DNA from 3 places in the [Roseibacterium] beibuensis genome. Region 3 is predicted to be linked to each of the others. Evidence: riboswitches for the same ligand, from Rfam matches in the RefSeq annotation. Region 3 holds a riboswitch; each other region holds the start of a gene.
The links. A riboswitch is a leader RNA that binds a small molecule or an ion and turns the genes downstream of it on or off. The one in region 3 is predicted to bind cobalamin.

Region 1 (4,781 bases), on a different contig from region 3:
GGGCCGGCCAGCAGCAGGATCAGCATCACCGCGATCAAGGCCCCGATCAGGGCCGCCAGCGGCAAGGCAAGGGCGAAGAGCGTGGCAAACCCCGTTTGCAGCGCGATCACCGCGCCCAGCGCCGCCGACCCCGATACGCCGATCAGGCCCGGTTCCGCCAAAGGGTTGCGCAGGTAGCCTTGCAAGGCCGCACCCGACAGGCCCAGCGATACGCCGACCATGACGGCGAGGATGGCGCGGGGCAGGCGGATTTCCCGCATCACCAGCGTGACCGCATCGCCCTGTCCGCCGACCAGGGCCCTCAGCGAATCGCCAAGGCCGAACCCCGCCGGCCCGATCAGAAGCGAGAGGGTGAACAGCACGAGGACCAGCGCCACGAGACCGGGCATGAGGAGCCGCCGGGTCATCGCGCGGCCTCCATCTCGGTCCGCAGGCGGGTCAGGTTTTCGAGGGCATTGATGACATGGGGCGTGCCGCAGACCCAATCCGGCCCGCTGACCGTGCCTCGGCCGGCCGCGATCACCGCTTGCAGCGCGGGGTGGCGCAAGATCTCTTCCGACCGCGAGGCGCCCGCATAGGGCGTGCTGCCGATCACCAGTTCCGGCGCGGCCATGGCAAGCAATTCCAGCGCCAGCCGCCCCGATGCGCTGCGCCCCAGTTCTTCGGCGATATGGGTGAATCCGGCTGTTGTGAGGATGTCGTGCGACAGCGTCCCGGTGCCAAGCGTATAGCCGTTGGGAAAGTAGAAGGCCGCGCGGGGGCCGGTCGCGGCATGCGTCAGCCGCGCAAGATCCGTCTCGAACGCGGCAATCAGGGTCTCTGCCCGGGTTTCGCGGCCAAGAAGCGCCCCGACCTCGCGCAGGCGATCCGGCACGTCGACAAGGCGCTGCGTGATCGCGATCTGTTCCACTCGCACCCCGAGGCGGCGCAGCATGCCCACGGTCGCCGGGTCGGAATAGACGCCGGCCAGGACGAGGTCGGGGTCGAGCAGGTAGATCTCTTCCGCGCTACCGAAGTTGATGTCGTAGGCCGCCGCTTCCTCGGCCATGGGGGAGGTCAGCGGATCGACCGCGACCTGGCTGACCGAGATCAACTGCCCCGGCGCGGCCAGCATCATCGCCAGTTGATCCGTGCACAGGTTCATCGACACGACCCGGGTGGGGGCGTCCGCCCATGCCGATGTAGCGGCGGCGAGGGTCATCCCCGCCGCCACCGCAAGGCGCTTCAAACGATCAGAAGCGCGAGCGCAGGCCAATGTAGAACGCCCTGTCGCTGGTGCCGTAGCCGATTGCCGTCTGGTACTCCTCGTCGAAGACGTTCTCGATCCTCAGGAAGGCCTCCGTGGTGTCGTTGACCGCGTAGCTGAAGGTTGTGTCGACAACGGCATAATCGGGAACGTCAACCGGCGTTCGTTCGTAGTTGGGTGCAGGAAAGACGACGTCTTGCCTGTCAAACTCGAATTGAGCGGTCGTCGCCCAGGTAACACGCTCTGCAATTGCTGCATTGAGACCAAGCACGAGGTTATGGCGCGGCACACGCGGCAGACGATTGCCGGCCCGGTCCTCGGCGTCCGTGTAGGTATAGTTCGCAAAAGCCGACAGGGTGTCGCTCAGCATGTAGTTGGCGGTGAGTTCGTAGCCCTGCGTGGTGCTGGTGCCGGCTACTTGGTTGTAGCCGCCGCCTGAGAAACTGATCAGGTCGTCGATCTCGGTGTAGAAAACGGTCGCGCTAAGGTTCAGGTCGCCGAACGCCTGTTCGATGCCCAATTCGATGCTGCGGCTCTGCTCGGGTTCGAGGTTCGGGTTGCCGTAGAATCCGGAATACAGCTCGTAGAGCGACGGCGCGCGGAAGCCCGATGCAATCGACCCGCGCAAAACAGTGCCTTCTGCCGGGCGCCATGCGCCGGCAAGACGACCAGTGGTTTGTCCGCCGAAAATCGAATGATCGTCATAGCGCAGCGAAGCCGAGAGGTCGAAACCGCTACCCAGTGCCGCGACATATTCGGCAAAGACCGCGGCGGTATCCACGCCGCCGGAATCGGAATCGGCGTCGAACTCTTCCTCGGTCAGATCAAGGCCGAACGTCAGCGTATCGGCCGTGCGTAGGTTGGCGGTGCCGAGATATGAGTATGTCATGCGCTCGCCGAGATAGTCTTCGGTGAAGCCGCCGGGGTAATAACGCTCGGTGCGCGATCCGCTGATGGACAGCTCGTGTTCTATACCGAAGGCGTCAAAATTGGCGTAGGCGCGCAGGCCGGAGCGCTCGCCTTCCTGTTCATCGGCGGTATCGATGGAATCGTCGATCTCGGTAAAGCTGTCGATGTAGAAGGCGCTGAACCCGATGGTCAGAGCCTCGGTGGTCTCAAATTCACCCGCAAGAATGAGGGTGGTGGACTGGTGGCCGTCCTCTTCGGTGTTGCCGTCATTTTCGTCGGCGGCCGAGAAACCCTCTGTCGTCAGTTCCGTGGCGGAGAAGGACAGCGTTCCGCGCTCGAACCGAGTGCCAACGCCGAAATTCAACAGGTAGGTCTCGTAGCTGCCGGCTTCGACGCCGACCGTGACCTCGGTGCCCGGTTCGTCAGGGGCCAAGTCGGAGGTGATGTTCACCACGCCGCCGATGGCTTCGGACCCGTAGATGGAGCCTTGCGAGCCGCGCAGGATTTCGACACGCGTTGCCCCGGTGCCCAGAAGGCTGCCGAAGTCGAACCCGGTCTGGGAGGAGGACGGATCGGTGATATCTATCCCGTTCAGGTAAACGGGTATGTAGGACGTCCCGAGACCACGAATGCGCAGTGTGGTGCTCGACCCGACCGGGCCATTCTGGCTGACTGTGAGGCCGGGCACGGTCGCCAGCGTGTTCGATAGTTGGATATCGCCGGGATAGCGCAATTCTTCGGTCGTCAGCACATCGACCGATACGCCGGTGCGATCCTCTTCGATCTCGGTCAGGCCCGCCGAGAAGATAACCTCATCCAGTTGGAAAAAGGCGTCCTGCGCCAAGGCCGGGTTGCCGGCAACGAGTGCGGAGATGGCGGTCAAAGCCAATCGTTTCGTCATGTATGTCCCTCCTTCGATACCGGTATGGCGGCATTCGGACTCGTTGGTGTATGTCATCGGAGGGGTTCGTCCCTCCGCAGACGGTGCAAATGCGTCACCACTACGGAAGGGTCCGTTGCCCATGGCGCCACCCGCGCCCGGACAGGGTGATCACTTCGGCAGGTCTCCTGACTTCGCGGGTCGTTGCGTGAAACGGGCCTTCCCGGGATGTCCCAGTGGCATGTGCCGTCCACACTCGCCGCTTACAGTTGCGGGGGCAGTCGCGGGATTACACCGCGTTCCCTATTACCCGAACGGTTTGCGCCGTCCGGACCGAAGCGAGTCCCCGGATACGCGCGCCGGGGCATTCAAGCAAGGGTTGAACGCGGCACTTCGGTTCCCGAAACCGAAATGTCACAGGTTTCTGACAGGACTCGCCGGGCGTCCTGTCAGACGATCCTGACCGTGCCGCGCCCTGGAAGGCCGTGTTTTCGGGTCACTTGGGCTGGCCCCAGCCACCGCCACCGGGGGTCAGCATCTCGATCGCATCGCCGATGCCCAGCGCGACTTCGGCATTTCCGGCAAGGCGCTCGCGCGTGCCATCGGCCCGGAGAACCCAGTTTTCCCCGATAGCCCCCTCGCCACCGCCCGCGCGCCCCGGAACAGGCACCTCCCGGTGCGAACAGAGCGTCGTGATCGTCATGGGGTCGAGGAAGCGCAGCACCCGGTGCATCCCCTCTCCACCGCTCCATGCGCCGATGCCGCCCGATCCGCTGCGATGGGCCATGCGCTCAACCCTCACAGGGAAGCGGGTTTCCAGGATCTCTGGATCGGTTGCACGCGTATTCGTCATGTGGACCTGCACGCAGGAGGCGCCATCAAACCCCGGCCCGGCGCCCGCGCCGCCCGCGATGGTTTCGTAATTCTGGATGCGGTCATTGCCCCAGATGAAATTGTTCATGGTCCCCTGGCTGCCCGCGATCACGTCCAGCGCGCCATAGAGGCATTCGGTGATCGCCTGGCTGACCTCGGTGTTGCCCGCGATGACGGCGGCGGGGTGGACCGGGTTGATCATGCTCCCCTCGGGCAGGATGATCTCCAGCGGTTTAAGGCACCCTTCGTTCAACGGGATCTCGCGCCCGACCAGCGTGCGGAAGACATAGAGCACCGCCGCTGTCGCGATGGCCTTGGGGGCGTTGTAGTTGTTGCGATGCTGCGGCGAGGTGCCGGTGAAGTCGATCACCGCGCGGCCTGCCGCCTGATCGACGCGGATATCGACCTTGATCTCGCTGCCATCGTCCAGCGGGTAGGTGCAGGCCCCGTCCTTCAGCGACCCGATCACGCGGCGCACGCTGGCCTCGGCATTGTCCTGCACGTGGCGCATATAGGCCAGAACAGTGTCTAACCCGAAGGTTTCGACCATGTTCTGCACCTCGCGGATGCCGGTCGCGTTGGCGGCCACCTGCGCCTCCAGATCGGCCATGTTCTGGCCGATGTTGCGGCAGGGATAGCGGCCCGAGGCCAGCAGCGCCCGTGTCTCGGCCTCGCGCAGGCGCCCGTTTTCCACCAGTTTGAAATTGTCGATGACGACGCCTTCCTCCTCGATCCGGGTCGAGTCGGGCGGGGCGGATCCGGGGGTCTTGCCGCCGATATCGGCATGGTGGCCCCGGCTGCCGACCCAGAAGACGATCTTTTGCCCGGCCCTGTCGAAAACGGGTGTGATCACGGTCACATCCGGCAGGTGCG
Region 2 (4,781 bases), on a different contig from region 3:
CCGGGTGGCATCTGGGGGCCGAGGCCGTCGGGGACCTTGCCGCCGGATTGCGACACACGGCATGCGAAACGGATGACGACCTGGCGAAGCATTGCGGCGACCGCCCTGCAAGGCAGCTCATCACGGTGCCGGTCAAATACAGCGGAACCTTCGCGTGACCCCTGCCCGTCGGGAACCTTTGACGGGGCATCCGTGTTGAGTGTCCAGAACCGCAACACAGGAGCTAAGCCATGAAAACCGCACCTATTCTTGGTATCGCTGTCGCCGCAATCGTCGCCATCGGCGCCGCCGTCTACCTTGTCGATATCGACCAGACCGAAGAGGCCGCGCTGCCGGAAATCTCGGTCGAAGGCGGCAACATGCCCGAGTTCGAGGCCGAGACCGGGGATATCGAGGTCGGCGAGACCGAAGTGACCGTTCCCACGCTCGAGATCGAGCCGCCGGAAGAAGACACCGATCTCGCCCAGAACCAGTAATCAAGTCTTACCGCTGATAGGAGAATGACGATGAACCGCGACCAGATCGAAGGCAAATGGACCGAGATCAAGGGCCAGCTGCGTGAACACTACGGCGAGCTGACCGACAACGATCTCGAAGAAGCCAAGGGCGACCGCGAACAGATGGAAGGCGTGCTTCAGCAGAAGCTGGGCCAATCCAAGGAAGAGGTTCGCAAGACGGTCGACGATATTCTGGCCAAGGTCTGATTGACCTGCAGACCCACCACAAGACGCCCTGCGTGAAATCGCGGGGCGTTTTGAGTCTGAGAAAGGACCAAAGACCGGCGTCCACTCACCTTGCCGATTTGGACCCAGAGGGATCTTGCCGCTGTCCGGACGATCCGCAAACGCACGTGCGGACAGATGCGCAAACAACCTGCCTGAGACGGTCCGCGTCGATGCGCGGCAGCCTGTCATACCGGACGGCGAGGAGAAACAGAGGTTTCACGACGGTTATCCGGTGTTGTCCGCTTACGTCTCAAGAAAGGCCGCCAATCATTCGGGTCGAGGGCATGTTCGGCTCCATTCTTTGCAATGGAACCGGAGGTTGGCGAACTTTACGGTCTTCCGGGCGAATAAGTACGCGATCTCACCCCCTTGGTTGGCGGTATCGGAGGTGCAACAGACGGCAGCGCACACGTATTTTTTGTTGCAGCAAGAGGATGCGGAGGTGGACTTCATGCTGGGCGGCAGGGCCCCAAGCCCCACCGCCGCGTTGTGGTTCAGTGGTCCTCTTGCCAGATCTCATCCATTACGACCGCGTCCAATGGCAGGCGTTGGCGCCAGCCCTTGAGGGCCAGTTCGGGCGCGGGATAGAAGTCATCCACAAACCCGACACACAGGTAGGCCACGATCGCCACGTGGTCGGGCAGCGCGAGGATCCGGCGCAGGTCGGGCTCGTTGTAGATGCTGACCCAACCCACGCCGACATTCTCGGCGCGCGCGGCAAGCCACAGGTTCTGAACCGCGCAAACCGAGGAATAGAGATCCATCTCGGGGTTGTGGGTACGGCCCAGAACCACCGGCCCGCAGCGGTCGCGGTCGCAGGTGACGGCGATGTTCAGCGGCGCTTTCAGGATGCCTTCGAGCTTGAGGCCGCGATAGGTGCTGCGGATACCCTCTGGGAACATCGCCTCGGCCTCGGCATTCGCGGCCTCGAAGACGCGATGCACGGCGCGGCGACGCTCGAGGTCACGGATGAGAATGAAATTCCACGGTTGCATGAACCCCACGGACGGCGCGTGATGGGCGGCGTCGAGGATGCGCCGCAGGACGTCGTCGGGGATCGGGTCGGGGCGGAACTCGTCGCGCACGTCTCGGCGGTTGCGGATCAGGTCGTGGATCGTGTCGCGGTCTTCTGGGGTAAAGCGGCGCGCGGATGCGGGCGCCGCCGGGGCGGTGTCGGGCATGGTGGCCCTCCTGGTTTGACAGCGCCGCCTCGGGTTCCACGCGGGGCGGCCATCTTGCCGGGCCGGTCTTCTGGCTTCGGGTCATCTGCGCGCAGGCGCCTTCCCGGATCGCTCCAGTGGCATCGTGCCTGCGGCATCCCCGTCACAGCGGCGGGCCCGCGCCGGTATTGCACCGACTTCCCGATTCTCCCCGGCTTGGCGGGGCACCCGGCGGACGCTGCATAAGCGGGCGAGCGGCGGCAGGCAAGATGCGCGCGATATCGCAAAGCCCCATCAGTCCGTGACCTTAACGAAGTAACGGACGAAGGTCGAAATCCTATTCACCCGGCTACACCACAAGCCGGCTTCGAAGCAGTTGCGCTTGCGTGGCCCATCGGCGCAAACGATAAAGTGCCGCGCGCTGCCGCCGCCACGGCCCTCCTCAAACTGGCCAAGATGGTTTCCGCACCTCAGAAGCCGTCAACGGTCTGACATCAAGGGCCTTCACGCCGTTGTTCCCGGTTGCCTCAACACCGAAGCGGACATTCCGCCAAAATCACCCAGTTGAGCCATACGTGGTCTACATAGGGGGCGGAAAGCGGAAGTTCGCTGCGGTGAAGATTGTGCCACACAGCCAAGCTAGAAGCCGACATCCAGAGCAGACCAAGATCAAAGCGTACCGGAATGACACAGGTCCCGAGTGAAGTCGCGGTACTTCGCATGAGAAGCGGGAAGAAGTGCGGCTGGGCGAAACTGCTGTGCGCCGCAATACGTTTCCCATCCGAGGCTCGTCTGGGCCCTCGGCATGATGTACCTCGATCATGAAGGCGACCAGCGGCTTTGCCTGCTCAGCCTGAGCATCGATCCGCTTGCGCTCGCGACCGGGCTGGAGAACCGCGATGCCGTGACCCGGTTCGCCAAGGGCCTCTATCGCAACCCCACCGGCATCATCGAACGCGCCATGCAGGCTGCCGCGAACGGGCGGAAGGGATACCGGCTCGTCACCCGTGAGAAGATCAGGGGTCGAACCTTGGCCGGAAGCTTCGATTGCCCCTCACCGATGCTTGTGAGCGAGGCGCGGGATCGACGCACCCTCCCCGATGCGCAGGAGCCCGGCCCAGAAGAGGGCAAGACCTCCTTCTTCGACCCCGATATCCGCAAGGCGATCCTGAAGATCGACGAGAGCAGATCCATCCGCAAGCCGCGCTACGAGAGCGAGGAGGAGCGCGCCGAGAAAGAGCGGGACATGATGGAGCGCATGCATATCGAGACCGGTCCGGCCAGCGCGATGATCCTGCGCGATCTCTTCGGTTACGAAAGCGGGTTCCGCGTTCTTGGCGACATGATGCCCGACGAGGAGCCAGAACACCCTGCCTTTTGACGACGCAAACCGGCAACACCCGTGTCCAATCGGGGCCGACCTCCAGGCGCAAGCCTTTCAGATCGGCAACGCGGAGACAAAAATTGCCCGTGACAACCATGAGGAACGACAACATGAATGACGATCGACAAGACGGCGCCCTGCCGGCCACCCGGTCGGCCGACGCACCGCCAACCGCACCACCCCACCCCCTGGATGGCCAGTGGTTCATGCGCGTCGATGGGCGCGACTACGGCCCCTATACCGGCCACCAGCTCAAGGCCTTTGCCGAGGATGGCCGTCTTGAGCCGGACACGGAGATCCGCCGGGAGGCCAGCGCGGAATGGGTTGCTGCCGAGATGGATGTCGCGATCCGGAAGTTTTTCCAGCCGGCGCCTGTGCCCCAGCCCGGGCCGGAGCCGCAGGTCGCGACCGCAAGCGATCGCAGTACGGTCGTCCAGGTCACCAATACCTTTCAACAGCCCGCGGCGCTGGTGGATCCGGGCGCAAACAAGTCGCCCGGGCTGGCGCTCTTGCTGTCCTTCCTTTTCGTCGGACTTGGCCAGTTCTATAACGGCGATGTCGGCAAGGGCTTCCTGATGATCCTGGGCTGCATTCTGCTCTGGCTCGTCTTCCTCGGTTGGATCATCAACATCTGGTCGATGATCGACGCCTACACCAAGGCCAAGGAGCTCCGCGATCGCCACCAGGCCTACATTGCGGCACAGACGCGGCCGGCATGACCCGCCAGGGGAAGCGAACCTGCCCGACCTGCCTTGGCCTGGGTCTCGCACGGGAGCGGTGCCCGACCTGCGGACGTGCTGCGGCCGGCCAAGCGATCGGAAGCCTGAGGCTGCCCCCGTGGCTCGACAGAAGGTTGACGTCCTGGCTTGTCGATCGGGAGATCCACGAGATCGCTCTCGTTCCGGCCCTCATCCCCCTTCTGCCGCCCATGCCGGTTCTCGCCCTGGCCGCTTTCGGACTGAAGGCGCGCTCAGCCGACCTGCGCGCGCATCTGTGGACCTGGCGTTTCGTCCTCGTCGCAGCCATCGTGAACCTGATCCTGTCGGTCTGGCTTCTGTCCGAGATCTCCGAAACGGTATGGGGCCTCATTCTCGGTTTCTGGAGCACGCTTCCTGATCTGCTCCGGGAACCGGCGGAAGGGACGAGATCGATCCCGGTGGCAGCCTGACAGTAAAGGGCCGCCTGAAAGAGCGGCTTACTGCCTTGGGATCCTTAACGCTAAAAGCTCGCGCGCATCGACATCCCTTGTCGCCTTAACTCGTCCCGGGCAGCGCTCGTCATTGACCTCATGGCCCGCATCCCGAAAGACAGATCGGATTTCCAGGAAATCGCCCGGGTGCGACGCAACCTCGGCGACGTGAAGGCACCCTATGCGACCGCGGCCCTTATCGAGGAGCTGCGCCAATGGGAACTGGCTTTCATGGATACGCAGGAGCGGCCGAAGATGGTCATCTTCGCGCACCACAAGTCGGTGATCGAGACGATAAAGGCCCAGATCGAAGCCGTTTTCCC
Region 3 (4,781 bases):
GTCGCGGCGACGGGGGTCGAGCCCGTCCGCATTGGAGAATTCGTCGAGCAACGCTTCGAGCCGGGCAAGGCGCTGCGGCGTGCCTGAAGCCTTCAATGGCGGCGGAACGTGTCCGATGGTCACCGCACCGATGCGCCGCTTGGCCTGCGCGGCCTCGCCCGGGTCGTTGACGATGAAAGGATAGATCACCGGGAGATCGCGGATCAGCGCCTCGGGCCAGCAGGCTTCGGACAAGGCCACCGCCTTGCCCGGCAGCCACTCCAGTGTGCCGTGCGCACCGATATGGATCAGCGCGTCAGTCTGCTCCCGAAGCCAGAGGTAGAAGGCAACGTAGGCGTGCCGCGGCACGCGAGCGAGATCGTGGTAGTCTGCATCGCGGGTCTTCGGTGTTCCGCGTTCGGGTTGCAGCGCCACAACCGCGTTGCCGCGCCGAACCGCGGCAAAGGCAAAGCCGTCGGGGCCCGCATCGGCATCGTCTTCGGGCGTCCCCCAGGCGGCGTTCAGATCGTCGCGGAGGCTTGGCGGCAGATGGGCAAGCGCGGCGCGGTATTCTTCCATCGGCCAGTGAATGTGCTGGGTAGCAAGCGCCTCGTGCAGCTCCTTGCCGGGCGCAACCGCGTACCCTGTTCCCGCAAGGTCGCCGAGGATTGCCTCGGCCGATGCCAGCGCGTCGAGCCCCACGGCATGGGCCATGTTCCAGCCGCGACCTGGATAGGTCGAAAGCACGAGTGCCACACGCCGGTCGCCGGGAGCGGTGGTCGACAGCCGATGCCAGGCGACCACACGATCCGCGATGGCGGCGATCCGGCCCGCCTCGGGGGCATGGGCGTATCGAGCGAATTGCAGATGCGCGTCGCGCACTTCAGGTTCCTTGAACGAGGCGACGCCGGCAAAAAGCCTTCCGTCTATTTCAGGCAAGACCACGTGCATGGCGAGATCGGCAGGGGACAAGCCGCGCTCCGCCTCCGTCCAGGCCTCGCGAGTCGAGGTTGCCAGCGCGACCTGAAACACCGGCGCGCCTGCCGCATCGAGGGGTGACCTGCCCGCATCGCCGCGCCCCGAGAAGGAGGTTGCGTTGACGATGGCCGCGGGGCCGAGTGCGCGCACCTGACCCTCCAGCCATTCCCGCGCGCCGGCTGCCTTGAGCGACGATGCGAAGAGGCCGAGCGCGCGGAGCCCACGGTCGCGCAACGCCGCGAACAATGCTTCTATCGGCGCGAGGTCCGCCGCGACCAAATAGGAGCGGTAGAAGACAACCAGCACCAGCGGTGCGCCATCCGTGAAGCGGATTGGGGCCGGGCAGCAGACGCCATCCTCCGGCGTCCAGGCCCCCACCTGCGGCAGGGTTTTCGCCCCCGGCACCGGCCCGGCATAGAGGCCCGCCGCGAGCGCCATCTGCGCCAGCGCAGCCTGAGCCGCCACCGCGCCGCCGGTGTCGCAGAGATGCGCCAGGCGGCGCAGCGTCGACGCAGGCACGGTCGAGACCGCATCGAGCCGCGCATCGGGGCGCCCGTCGGCGGGCAGCACTGCCAGCGCGATACGCTTGGCCCGGGCCAGCGCCTCGATCTGTTGCAACCCATAGAGCCAGTAGGGCACGCCGCCGATAAGGCGGATCAGGATGCCCTTGGCCCCCTCGAGCGTCCGCTCGACATAGGTATCGACCGACAGTGGATGCTTCAGCGCGGCGATATTGGCGAGCCGCAGCGTCGGCAGGCAGCCGTCCGGGCCGCCGCCCCGATGCCACCCCGCCGCGAAGGCCCCGAGGTCGCTGTCGGAAAACGACAACACGACGAGATCCGCGGGCGACTGCCCCAGATCGGTTGGCGTTTCGGTTTCCTCCAACCCATGGCTTTCGCGGAAGATGACATGCATTCAGGCCGGTGCCTCGCGTTACTCCGCGGCTTGCGCGCCGGACACGAGAAGACCCCGGATCGCGTCGGCGTCGATATCGTGATGTTCGGCGATGACCACAAGCCGCCCGCGCCGCCCTTCGCCGGTCGCCCAGGGCCGGTCGTACTGGTGGCGCACCCGCGCGCCCACCGCCTGCACCAGAAGGCGCATGGGCTTGCCCGCGACCGCCGCGTAACCCTTGACCCGCAGGATGTTCCGGCGCTCGGCCAGCGCCTCGATTCGCGCGACCAGGTCCACGGGGGCCGCGATTTCGGGGATGTCGATTACGACGCTGTCAAAATCGTCGTGCTCGTGGTCGTCGTGGTCGTCGTGATGGCTGGGCCGCGCGTCCATGTCGTCTTCGGCGGCCGCTTCCAGCCCGAGGATCACCCGCGGATCGACGGCGCCCTCGGCCACCTCGATGACCGGCAGGGGGCGCGGTGCCTCGGCCTCGATCACGGCGCGGGCTTTGGCCACGCCCTCGGGTCCGGCGAGGTCGGGCTTGGTCAGAAGCACGATGTCGGCGCAGGAGATCTGGTCCTCGAACACCTCCGACAAAGGCGTTTCGTGGTCGATGCTCTCGTCCGCGAAGCGCTGCACCTCTACCGCCGCGACATTGGGCGCGAAGCGACCCGCCGCGACGGCCTCGGCATCGGCCAGCGCGATGACCCCGTCCACCGTGATCTTCGAGCGGATGTCGGGCCAGTCGAACGCCTTTAGCAGCGGCTTCGGCAGCGCCAGGCCCGAGGTCTCGATCAGGATGTGATCGGGGCGCGGATCAAGCGCCATCAGCGCCTCGATCGTCGGGATGAAATCGTCGGCCACGGTGCAGCAGATGCAGCCGTTGGCTAGCTCCATAATGTTTTCCGCCGGACAATCGGGGATTGCACACCCTTTCAGGATCTCGCCATCCACACCTACTTCGCCGAACTCGTTCACGACGACGGCAAGACGCTTGCCGCCCGGGTTCTTCATCAGCTGAGTGATCAGCGTCGTCTTGCCGGAGCCAAGGAAGCCGGTGATCACGGTGACGGGGAGTTTTTCGAGATTGCTTTTGGGGCTGGCCATGTCAGGTCTCTCCGAGGTTGCACGCGGGAGGGTCGAGGGGCGGGATGCGCGCAATGCAGTTCTTGCGGAAGTGTTCGGGGCGTTCGCGCCACGGCACGAGACCGTCCAGCGTGGCGGCGTATTTCTGGGCGCCGTCCTGAATCGTGTCCGGATGATCCAGTGGGTCGATGTTCCCATAGACGTAGGTCCAGCGCCCAGGTCCACGGAGCGCGATGGTGCAGCCCTGCGAACAATTCGACAGGCATTCGACCGGTCTGGTGGTCACGCCATCAAGGCCTGACTCGCTCAGTCGACGAAAGAGTGTCGCGCCGGGGCGCTCGGCCTCTTCCGGCACGTCGTGCCCCTGACGGCAGCGGATACAGACGAGGAGTTCCACTCGGGATGACGGGTGCGCCATGCATACTTCCACTTGTTGGGCGGACGCGGGCACGGAGCGGAAGAACGGCCAACACGCCGTCAGTCCGACACCGGAGCACCCCGCCCGGGTTCAGTCTTCGCGCTGGCAGGTCTCCCGGCTTGCGGATGTCAGGTGTTACCCTGTCGGTCGCCCGGCCTTCCCGACCTGTCACAGGTCAGTGGCTTTCGGGCGACCTCTCCGGTCACGGTCGCGGGGGCGGCTGCGGTTCGGTCCATTCTTGCGGACCTCGCACATTCCCTTTTCACCTGATAGGTCAGGCACCAGCATGGTCAGATGCTCAGGCCTGTCCACTCGTGTCAAGCTGCCAGGAGTTCCCATGGAAGATGTAACCCGTCGCCACAACGAGAAGAAAAAGCGGATCAAGGCCGCGCGCGACAAAATGATGAAGGAAAAAAACAAAGAAAAGGGCCTGGTCATCGTCCTTACCGGGCCGGGAAAGGGTAAGTCATCCTCTGGTTTCGGAATGGTCATGCGCTGCATCGCCCATGGCATGCCCTGCGCGGTCGTCCAGTTCATCAAAGGCGATCGCGAGATTGGCGAGAAGACGTTCCTGCGCGATCGGTTCGCCAGCGAATGCAAATTCTTCGTTTCCGGTGAAGGTTTCACTTGGGAAACGCAAGATAGGGAGCGCGACATCGCAGCCGCCCGGAACGGCTGGCAGATCGCTAAGGAACAGATCCTCGACCCCGAGATCCAATTCGTGCTGCTGGACGAGATCAACATTGCATTGCGCTACGACTACCTCGATGTCCACGAGGTGGTTGAATTCCTTCTAGAGCAGAAACCCCACATGACCCATGTCTGCCTGACGGGCCGCAACGCCAAACCCGAATTGCTAGAGGTGGCAGATCTGGTGACCGAGATGACGTTGGTGAAGCATCCGTTTCGGGATGGTATCAAGCCTCAAAAGGGTGTGGAATTCTAATGAACATGGCAGCCAGGCGCCCTCCGGCAAGCCCCTGTACCGGCGTCCGCGCGACCGACGAAGCAAAACGCCTTTGCACCGGCTGCGTTCGCGCGCTGGACGAGATCGCCGTCTGGAGTGGTGCCAGCGACGACGATCGCGCGGGCGTCTGGGCGGCGCTGGACGCGCGCGCGGCGACCATGGGCCTATCGGTCCGGCGTCTCGACTGGCAGGGTGAGCGCCTTCTCGACGAAGTCGAGGCGCGCTTCGCCGGGTCCTCGGGCACCTTCGTCGCGGGCGTCTATGGTGCTGTGCCCGAAGCCCGTCCGCGTGATCGAGGCACCCTGGCTGCGGGCCGAGGTCGATGCGATCATCCCGCTTGCCGGTGGCACCGCACCCGACGGCCCGCACACCCACCTGCTCCCGGACCGCATCGCGCAGGGCTTCGATACGCCGCCGACTGTGCCGCTGCCGAAGGGCTACGTTCTGTCCGCGCTCTTC

Region 1: it holds a riboswitch for cobalamin, as region 3 does, so the genes downstream of both, ABD923_RS12855 (TonB-dependent receptor plug domain-containing protein) here and ABD923_RS00110 (DUF1636 domain-containing protein) in region 3, are expected to answer to the same signal.
Region 2: it holds a riboswitch for cobalamin, as region 3 does, so the genes downstream of both, bluB (5,6-dimethylbenzimidazole synthase) here and ABD923_RS00110 (DUF1636 domain-containing protein) in region 3, are expected to answer to the same signal.

The regions. Positions count from the first base shown of each region.
Region 1 covers NZ_BAABHW010000003.1:291,280-296,060, forward strand. The annotation lists gene ABD923_RS12845 (FecCD family ABC transporter permease) at 1-407, opposite strand, end outside; gene ABD923_RS12850 (ABC transporter substrate-binding protein) at 404-1,201, opposite strand; gene ABD923_RS12855 (TonB-dependent receptor plug domain-containing protein) at 1,233-3,056, opposite strand; cobalamin riboswitch at 3,197-3,388, opposite strand; gene ABD923_RS12860 (hydantoinase B/oxoprolinase family protein) at 3,532-4,781, opposite strand, start outside.
Region 2 covers NZ_BAABHW010000007.1:1,544-6,324, reverse strand. The annotation lists gene ABD923_RS17375 (hypothetical protein) at 1-158, shown strand, start outside; gene ABD923_RS17370 (hypothetical protein) at 231-476, shown strand; gene ABD923_RS17365 (CsbD family protein) at 507-704, shown strand; gene bluB (5,6-dimethylbenzimidazole synthase) at 1,220-1,906, opposite strand; cobalamin riboswitch at 1,950-2,131, opposite strand; gene ABD923_RS17355 (hypothetical protein) at 2,691-3,266, shown strand; gene ABD923_RS17350 (DUF4339 domain-containing protein) at 3,380-3,988, shown strand; gene ABD923_RS17345 (hypothetical protein) at 3,985-4,437, shown strand; gene ABD923_RS17340 (C-terminal helicase domain-containing protein) at 4,558-4,781, shown strand, end outside.
Region 3 covers NZ_BAABHW010000001.1:21,214-25,994, forward strand. The annotation lists gene cobN (cobaltochelatase subunit CobN) at 1-1,872, opposite strand, end outside; gene cobW (cobalamin biosynthesis protein CobW) at 1,891-2,958, opposite strand; gene ABD923_RS00110 (DUF1636 domain-containing protein) at 2,960-3,355, opposite strand; cobalamin riboswitch at 3,443-3,656, opposite strand; gene cobO (cob(I)yrinic acid a,c-diamide adenosyltransferase) at 3,693-4,301, shown strand; partial or broken gene ABD923_RS00120 (DUF1289 domain-containing protein) at 4,307-4,459, shown strand; gene ABD923_RS00125 (DUF6925 family protein) at 4,584-4,781, shown strand, end outside.